Regions from separate parts of the Peribacillus sp. NPDC076916 genome, predicted to be linked through region 2. Evidence: riboswitches for the same ligand, from Rfam matches in the RefSeq annotation. Region 2 holds a riboswitch; each other region holds the start of a gene.

Region 1 (3,284 bases), on a different contig from region 2:
TTGACTTCGAAAGCTTTGAAAAATCCATTTTCTTTAATGTCTCTTCATCTAGCGGCTCATCTATAATTATTTCTTCGATTTCAATAATTTCCTCTGCTTGGAACCATTTTTTCATCTTATTTAGCCATTTCAAAACTATCACTCTTTCTACATCTGTAGTTATGTAACTAATTCTACCAGTTATTTTAAAAATATCGAGAAAATTTAAGCTGAATTGGGATTAGCATCTATTTTTTTATCGCATTCCTGCTAACTTAACGGAGTTCGCAGAACTCCTACCCTATTAAACCCCTTCTGGAATGAGATTAAACCTATCAATTGCGAATTAACATTAGCTCCTAGTCTACTATTTAAATAAAACACCGCTGTTAAATCGCGTTTACAAAGAGATTAAGTTTTCATGCAACCTTGGAAGCAGAAAACCGCCGGCGGCATTCAAATACATGCCGCAACCCATAAAACACCGTTCGTTAATACCGAACGGTGTTTTGTGGGTTTCTGCGTTTTTTTTGCAAACAAAGACCAAAGAAGACTATTTCCATTCATAAAAACTGCATACAACCTGCGCCACTGATTTGGAGGCGATCAAAAGGGCATCTTCATCAATGTCGAATTTAGGATGGTGATTGAAATAGGCCTTCTCCACTCCTTTCGGTTTACAGCCAATGTAAAAGAAGCAGCCAGGAATCTTTTCTGCATAATACGAAAAATCTTCCGAACCTGAGAAAACCGGAAATTCCACAACATTCTTAATATCATTGTCATTCATGCTTTCCAGGCTATTTTTCACGAATCCAGTCAGTTCAGGGTCATTATATAACGGAGGATAATCGGGCACATATGTAAGCTCGCACTGAACATCAAATTCCGTTTCTATCCCTTTAACGATCCGGTGGATTTCCTTATCGATCAGCTGCTGGGTCTCTGCCGTCATATAACGGACATCCCCTTCAATTTCTATACGATCTTTAATGACATTAAAGCTTCCCTTTCCATCGAAGGAGCCGATTGTGACTACTCCCATATCAAATGGGTTCAAGCGACGGCTGATTACGGTTTGTATGGCTGTCACGAAATGGGCGCCTGCCACAATGGTATCATTAGCCATATGCGGGGAGGAACCATGGCCGCCTACACCCTTTATGGCTAATTTGAAATAGGTCCGTCCAGCCATCGAATAGCCGCTGCGATACCCGACGACCCCTGCTGGATGCGAAGGGAATAAATGGATTCCGAAGACAGCGTCCAGTTCATCCAAAACCCCTGATTCCATGATGCTCTTTGCTCCACCAGGAGGTGTTTCTTCTGCATGTTGATGAATTATTTTGATCGTACCTGATAGGGAATCTTTCAGCTCAATGATGCAGTCAGCCAGTACCAATAAATAAGCGGTATGCCCATCGTGTCCGCAGGCATGCATGACACCTTCATTTTTTGAACGGAACGGAACCTCCGCTTCTTCTGTAATCGGCAGTGCATCGAAATCGGCACGGAGACCTATCGTTTTCCCTGGTTTCCCGCCTTCGATCGTCACGATGATCCCTAATCCATTTCCTGCATTCGTTTGAATCGATACATCTTTCCCGTTATAAAAATCAATGATATATTTTGCCGTTTTCTCTTCTTTGAAGGATAGCTCCGGATTCTCGTGTAAATGACGGCGGATTTGAACCATTTCCTCTTTACGGGCTTCCAGCATGTTCATTAATTTGCTTTTCAAATTCACGATCATTCTCCCCCATTATTTTAAGTTGATTGGTATATTAGTAAGTTCCATGTTCGCTGCAAACCTTTTGTATGCATAAAGCCAATTAAAAAAGGACAGAGAAGGGTTGCGCAAACCTGCCGCTCCCTTCTCTGTCCTTTCACCTGAGAATTCAACTCCATTTTGGTCGTGGAGATTTCCCCGTTGGCGGCACACTTCCTGCGCGCTGTCCAGAGTTGCGTCCAGCTGCGGTTCCATTTACCTGAGAGATTTGCTCCAAGGGATATTTTTGGAACTTGCTCCTTCGGTGGCTCAATGCTTTGCACTCTCCCACAACGTTCACAAGCTCGTTCTATCGTTTTATTCCGTATTCTCAAAATATTACAATTTCATTATCACCGATAAAAAAATAAATATCAACTCTAAAAGTCATAAACTCTATTAAACTTTAAAAGGACCGATGTCAGATGCTGACACGGTCCTTTTATGATTCAATATATCATTGTTCACGCTTTTTGTTTTTACCCATAATGAAGATGGGCTCCAACTCATTTTCTTCGTAAAGAAATGATAGAGCCGTTATCGGAACATGCCCGCTGGCAAAGAAGCTCATCGCCATTTGCGCAAGAATATCATAGCCCGTATCATTCTTCACATCGGCAATGATGATGACATCCTGATGGGGAATGGCAACAGCCATGGTTCCCTCGATCTTGTCCTTCATTTCCCGAAGCCATGATTCATTCAGGATCCTGCTGGCATCATACCCATCATTCGTGTTCAAAAAATAAAATGCATTACCTGCAACGATATCCGACTTCATTTCAGTGGAGAGGGAACGGGCATTGAAAAGGGCAATTTCACGGATCCTGTCACCCTGCCAATTTTCCCGTTGAATCATCTTTTCATCTATAAGACGGTAGGTTTTCCCTAAATCAAGGGCATAAAAAATCCGGGTTTCAGCCGTATGCTCATCGAATAAAAATGGATTTCCTTCTTCCGATTCCATCGGAAAGGAGGTCGAGCGGATGACTGGGAAAATGAATTTCTCCTTGCCTTCCATGCTGTGTTCTCCCCCCATCACATTCAGGGCCTCTTCCACGTAATAGATAATTTCATCGATGGCCTTTTCCTGTACGTTTTCATAGTTAGCAAGTACAGGAGGCAACTCGATGGTGATTCCCTTCCCGGTCTTCACATTTTCCACCCGTAACGTATCTTGCTTACTATCGAATTTGAATGTGCGATTTTCATCTTTTAAACGTTCTTTCAGGATATTTTTCAGCTTCGTGCTGTCCATTTTCATGACTGACCCTCCTCTTCATTGAAAAATCCCCAGCGAGAAGGGGAAATTAATTATAGTGATTGAATGAATTCCTCAATTTGTTCTTGCGTTTTGCGATCCTTGCTCACGAATCTGCCTAGCTCTTCACCATTATCATACGCGATGAAACTTGGTATGCCGAATACATCATTCGCCGCACACACATCGATGAATTCATCACGGTCCACATGAATGAATGTAAAATCAGGAAATTTCGTTTCAATCTCCGGCATGATCGGTTCGATTACACGGCAA
Region 2 (3,284 bases):
GTTCCATCTACCTGAGAGATTTGTTCCAAGGGTCTTTTTGGAACTTGCTCCTTCGGTGGCTTGTCGCTTTGCACTCTCCCACAACTGTCATCCGCTTATTCAATTTGGTACATTTAGAATAGTTGTTGAGAATAATAATGTCAAGCATTTTTGAAAGCGCTAACAATACTATTCTAAAATATTTATTTCGAATTATCATAGAATCAACCAGATATCTTTGGCTTTTTAAAACGGGCAGATTTTTTACTCACCGAGTTGGAAAAAATGGAGCAGCAACTATCTGTACAAACACAGCAAATAGAATCAAAGGATTTCTTGCCTCTTAATTCCCCGCTACCTCTCTCTGATTCGCCTGATCCACCTTCGTTATGCGCATCTTATAAATCGCAATCAGCAGAATGAACCAAACAGGAGTAACGAATAAGGCAACACGAGTGTCGTCCGCAAGTGCAAGAACAACAAGGACGAATGCCAGGAAAGCAAGGATCAAGTAATTGGAAATTGGATAAAGTGGTAATTTAAATTTGTTCTTTTTCACTAGATCTGGTCTTGTTTTACGGTATTTCAAATGACTGATGACTGTAATTCCCCAAATAAAGATGAAACATACGGTAGAAATACTTGTAATCAAGGTAAATACGCCTTCAGGCATTAAATAATTCAATACAACAGAAATTAAAATGACAACAGTTGAAAAGAACAATGCATTGGAAGGTACTTTACGGTCATTAAGTTTTGCAAACGGTACAGGTGCATTTTTATCTTTGGCAAGTGAGTATACCATCCGGCTTGTACTGAAGATTGCGCTGTTACATGCCGAAGCAGCCGATGTTAGGACGACAAAATTAACGATACCAGCAGCTCCAGCAATACCTACAGCCACAAATACTTGAACGAATGGGCTTTCCGTTGGGATGATTGCGTTCCATGGATAAACACTCATAATGACAATAAGTGCTCCAATGTAGAAAATTATAATCCGAATAGGAATATTATTGATCGCCTTGGGGATAACTTTTTCTGGATCTTCTGTTTCACCTGCTGTAAGTCCTACAAGTTCAATGCCCACAAACGCAAACACTACCATCTGGAATGAGAGGACAAAACCATTTATTCCATTTGGGAACATACCCTCGTGACTCCATAGATTCGTGAAACTTGCTGCGCCTGAATCAGTGGAAAAGCCTTTAATAATCATGAAAATACCGATAACAATTAATGCTAGAATAGCTATGACCTTAATTAATGCGAACCAGAATTCCATTTCGCCAAAAAGTTTTACGGTTGCAAGATTCATAAATAGCAGAATGACTAGTGCAATTAATCCAGGCATCCACTGCGGTACGGAGGGAAACCAATACTGAGTATAAAGTCCAACTGCTGTTAAGTCGGCCATTGCGATTGAAATCCAGCAGAACCAGTATGTCCAGCCGGTTACAAATGCTGCCATATTACCTAAATAGTCTCTTACAAAGTCAACAAAGGAATGATAGTTCAAATTAGATAAGAGTAGTTCTCCAAGTGCGCGCATGATTAAAAAACAAATGATGCCTGTAATCATGTAAGCAAATAGAATTGATGGTCCAGCTAAATGAATAGATTTTCCTGCTCCAAGAAATAATCCCGTTCCGATTGCACCACCAATAGCTATGAGTTGTACGTGCCTGTTTTTTAACCCTCTATCCAACTTTTGTTCCTGCATACGATTCCCCACTTTCTACTTTTATAGGCTACTTGGAATTTTTTCCTTATAAAGGTTCAGTCCTTCAATTAGTGTGAATTATTAGCACACTGGGAGACTGCTCTATCACTGTAAGCGCTTTCTTAGCAGGTGCTAGATATAGTTTAAGGATAGACTCATTTATCTACATATCTCCATGCACTCTCCTCTCTTTTTATCTTTCCAAGTACAAAAAAAGACAGAGGAAAGATAGGGATTTTCCTAACTTCCTCTGTCCTTTTACCTGAGAGTTTAACTCCTTCGGTGGCCTATGGCTCTCTTCAGAGACGCGTCCAATTGTAGTCCTTTTACCTGAGAGATTAGTCCCCTGCTTTTTAGGGTTTGCTCCTTCGGTGCTAAACAATGTTTAGTCTCTCCCACAATCTTCATCCGCTGGTATAGAGTTGTACTACTAGTTGTATATTATCGGGTTTTAATGGATATTTCAATTATTTTCTGAAAAGGCTCTATTTTCTGATAATTAAATATGGACAAGTTTGAACTTTATGAACAGTGTATAATTTGAAGTTATTAGCTACGAAAAAACAAGCTTATAGCAGCTTTTCTATGTCGCAAGGAATCCCAAACAAGCTTATGTATAAGCGAAACATTTTTACATTTTTCCGATTGACAATACGGGTGAATTTTAAAGATGGGAAAGGACATAAAGTCTATAGTTTTAACATAATTAATGTATGGAAAAAGAGAAAATTCGAGACTCGCGAAAATCCTTGCAGCAGTAAAGATTGTCCAGGAGCTTCCTCCCTAAGTTCAGCAGTATCAGAAGCCTTCTCTTCAACTTCCTCTTCAGCCCCACCACCTGCTATATTAGCAATGATGACTATTGCTAGAACCCATACCCACCACTTCTTTGGCTTCTTTAGCTTGATTTTCTTTTCCTTAACCATTAAGCCTTATACCCCCTTTACAGTTTTTCAGACGGACTGTTGTAAACAAAAATAGAATAACATAATTTGGATCAATACGGTTTATATTTATCATCACGCATTCATTTTCACAATGCTTGCCGTGTTAACGAAACCATCTCCCATTTCAATTTACCAGCGTCAAACCAGGCCTCTAATTTGGTTAGCCTCTTCTTTTAAAACATATCCATAAAGTATGATCAATTCTATACCTTACCTTGATAAAATGACATATTTTAAGGGCATGTTTAGGATGATCCAAACACACCCTAATAAAAATTCAATTTATCTAATTCAGCAAATCCTGTGGTAATCTGAACCACACCTTACAAATGATTCTATTCTTTTCCTTAATCTAACTCATAATAACCACAAACAACATACCCTACTGCTTTTGCTGCCACGAGAAGGGCATCTTCATCGATATCAAATTTAGGATTATGATTAAAATAAGGTTTTTCTACTCCTTTAGGTGTACAAGCAATGTAAAAGAAGCAGGAAGGGATTTTTTCAGCATAGTAAGCAAAGTCTTCAGATGGCGGCATTGCTGGAAATTCCATTACTTCTTTAATATCTTTATCCTTTGCATTCTTAAGAAACTCAGCAACCTTTCCTGTTAGATCGGGATCATTATATAA
Region 3 (3,284 bases), on a different contig from region 2:
TGGAGTTCTGGACTGTTTCATTCACTTTAGAAAATAAATCATCAAGCTTTGCCAAAAAGTCAGGGGAAGGCTGATCATACTTTTCTTTCATATTCTTTAAAGTATAAAAGACCGCCTCTCTGCTGCTGCATGCTTCCCTTTGGAGAGTGAGAGCCGAAAATGCGCTTCCTTTTGATCCATCCGAAATAGGCTTGAATTTGGAAACAGCATCATACAATGCCTGTTCCGTTGGAGAAAATTCAATGGTGATGGTTTCCACATGCCGTTTTGTCCATTCAATGCCAGTATCGGCCCGCCGGTTTCGAATCATGACAGTATTGACCAGTTCCTTTAGGTGTTCATCTTCAATGATGTTGCGGCCTTTCCCTTTATACTTTTCCGAAAAGAGCGAAGCATTTCCCAAGTGGCCCGGTTTCAATAACGAAACGAGGTGAAAAATCTCCTCGACTTTATTTTGAATCGGAGTGGCTGTAAGGAGTAAACAAAATTTCTTTTTCAGATTTTGGACGAATTCATAGTTCTTCGTCTTATTATTTTTAAGTTTATGAGCTTCATCAATAATGATGAAGTCATATTCCTGAGTGAAAATGATATCTCGATGTGGAGCGCGTTTCGCTGTATCGATGGATGAAATGACCACATCACAGGAGTCCCAAACATAACTTTTTCTCTGAACGACTGCCGGTATATGAAACTTGGTATTCAATTCAAACGCCCATTGTGTGACAAGGGAGGCTGGAACAAGGATCAATACTTTTTTTACAAGGCCCCTAATCATATACTCTTTTAGGATCAAGCCTGCTTCAATTGTTTTTCCGAGCCCCACCTCATCAGCTAAAATGGCCTTTCCATTCATCTTTTCCACCACTTGCTTTGCTGCTTCCAATTGATGGGGAAGCGGGGTTAACTGCGGAAGGTGTTTGGGCGCCTGTAAACCTTCAAAATCAGGGATAATAAGATTTTCCTCCATTTGAACCGCCAGCTTATAAAGCTCCCAATTTCCCCATGGACCGTCATTTTCCACTTTTTGCAGAAGCTCGTCATTCCATTCAGAATTGAAGGATATATTGATTTTCATAGAAATAACTCCCTCTTAAATCATAATTTCCTTAATAAAGGGTCAAAACCCGAACATTTTGTATGTGAAGTAAGAAAAATATTTCTCTTCAAAAGATATTGCAGAGATAAGTTTCTTAGGGTAGGATATAAGTATATTTAGAAAATTCAATTTCCAAACGCTACAAAGAATCTTTGTACATCGATTTTGCAGTTCGCGTTTTCTTAGTATGGGCTATAGGCTCTTAATTTATCCAAGATTACTGAAGGAGATCACTCAAACGGTTTCTGAAGTTTTAGGAGAATTGGCAGAGAATGTATTCGATGATGCTCAAAGGTTTTACCGATGCTTGGGGCTATTTCGTTTCCTTTCATTGGCAGACCATTCATATGCGGGTGAAGATAAGGGGAGAGACTACGGATGTAGCGCCGAAGGAGCAAACTTAGCAGTGAATCTCTCAGGCAAAAGAACTCTTATTGGACGCAACTCTGGAGAGCGCCGCCCGTTTTGGGACGGCCACCAAAGGGGAAAACCTATTACATAGGTAAACTTTCAGGTTTCAGGACAGAGAAAAAGCTCAAATGGGCTTTCTCTGTCCTTTTTTGTGCTTTTTTCACATCATGAATCAGGATATACCTGATGCGAAATGACAAGAAGCTTTTGATAATGAAGCCAATTAATTTCAAAAAAAATCTGAAGGGGGTCATTTTTTGACCAATTTAAAAAGAACACCACTATTCGAGGTTTATCGTGAATACGGAGGTAAAACGATTGATTTTGGCGGCTGGGAACTTCCTGTCCAATTTTCGGGTATCAAGGACGAACATGAAGCCGTACGTACAAAATCGGGGTTATTCGATGTTTCCCATATGGGGGAAGTCGATGTTAAGGGTCCTGGGAGCCTTTCCTTTTTACAGAAAATGCTCACTAATGATATATCAAAGCTGCAGCAGGGCGGTGCCCAATATACCGCCATGTGTTATGAAAACGGAGGCACGGTTGATGATCTTATCGTGTATAAAAGGGCAGAGGACGACTATCTGCTCGTGGTCAATGCAGCGAATACAGAAAAAGATTTCAATTGGCTTCAAGCTAATTTAACGGAAGATGTCCAAATTACGAATGTATCGAGTGACTATACACAGCTGGCACTTCAAGGACCATCTGCAGAAAAGATATTACAAAAACTATCGGGAAATACTGACTTAAGTGAAATTGGATTTTTCAAGTTCAAGGAAAATGTCCTGATTAACGGTATCTCCACGTTGGTATCCCGTACTGGATACACTGGTGAAGATGGTTTTGAGATATATAGTGACAGTGAAAATGGTCCTGCCCTTTGGAAGGCGATTATGGAAGCCGGAAAGGAAGAGGGGGTTCAGCCGATTGGTTTAGGTGCTCGTGATACCCTGCGTTTTGAAGCGAAACTGCCGCTTTATGGGCAGGAGCTTTCAGCGGACATCACCCCGATAGAAGCCGGTATTGGTTTTGCAGTGAAAGTGGATAAGGAAGCGGATTTTTTCGGGAAAGCCGTTCTTGCTGAGCAAAAGGAGAATGGAGCTCCCCGCAAGCTTGTGGGAATTGAAATGATTGACCGTGGCATTCCGCGTCATGGGTATAAGATCTACAGCGGTGATAAAGTCATTGGTGAGGTCACGACCGGTACCCAATCACCCACGTTGAAGAAAAACGTGGGATTGGTACTTATCGATAAGGAATTTTCGGTACTGGATGCGGAAGTAGAAGTGGAAATCCGTTCCAAGCGTTTGAAAGCCGTTATCATACAAACACCTTTTTATAAAAAACCACGTAAATAGAGGGGAATGGTCATTAGATGAAACATCGTTATTTACCCATGACAGAGCAAGATAAACAAGAAATGCTGGAAGTGATAGGGGTATCTTCTACTCAAGAACTTTTCAATGATATCCCTGAAAGCGTTCGTTTCCAAGGAGAATACGATATTAAGCCTGCTAAATCGGAACCTGCATTAATGAAAGAATTATCAAGGCTAGCTGCCAAGAATGCGGACCTTAAAAGCTATGCTTCCTTCCTTGGTGCGGGTGTCTATGATCATTACGCACCGGTCATCGTCGATCATGTTTTATCCCGTTCTGAGTTTTATACGGCTTATACACCGTATCAGCCAGAAATTTCACAGGGCGAGCTTCAGGCGATCTTCGAATATCAAACGATGATATGTGAATTGACGGGAATGGATGTAGCT

What was found. A riboswitch is a leader RNA that binds a small molecule or an ion and turns the genes downstream of it on or off. The one in region 2 is predicted to bind glycine.
Region 1: linked by a shared signal. The riboswitch ahead of ACQKFG_RS12235 (amidohydrolase) and the one ahead of ACQKFG_RS18085 (amino acid permease) in region 2 are both predicted to bind glycine.
Region 3: linked by a shared signal. The riboswitch ahead of gcvT (glycine cleavage system aminomethyltransferase GcvT) and the one ahead of ACQKFG_RS18085 (amino acid permease) in region 2 are both predicted to bind glycine.

Annotation. Positions count from the first base shown of each region.
Region 1 is NZ_JBNNIU010000003.1:540,825-544,108, reverse strand. Features, by position in the region: gene ACQKFG_RS12240 (DNA translocase FtsK) at 1-133, opposite strand, end outside; gene ACQKFG_RS12235 (amidohydrolase) at 533-1,720, opposite strand; glycine riboswitch at 1,945-2,048, opposite strand; gene ACQKFG_RS12230 (DUF1444 domain-containing protein) at 2,205-3,011, opposite strand; gene ACQKFG_RS12225 (thioredoxin family protein) at 3,062-3,284, opposite strand, start outside.
Region 2 is NZ_JBNNIU010000006.1:11,929-15,212, forward strand. Features, by position in the region: gene ACQKFG_RS18085 (amino acid permease) at 323-1,702, opposite strand; glycine riboswitch at 1,951-2,007, opposite strand; glycine riboswitch at 2,011-2,110, opposite strand; gene ACQKFG_RS18090 (hypothetical protein) at 2,392-2,628, opposite strand; gene ACQKFG_RS18095 (amidohydrolase) at 2,997-3,284, opposite strand, start outside.
Region 3 is NZ_JBNNIU010000002.1:151,356-154,639, forward strand. Features, by position in the region: gene ACQKFG_RS05725 (DEAD/DEAH box helicase) at 1-1,078, opposite strand, end outside; glycine riboswitch at 1,453-1,540, shown strand; glycine riboswitch at 1,544-1,627, shown strand; gene gcvT (glycine cleavage system aminomethyltransferase GcvT) at 1,768-2,874, shown strand; gene gcvPA (aminomethyl-transferring glycine dehydrogenase subunit GcvPA) at 2,892-3,284, shown strand, end outside.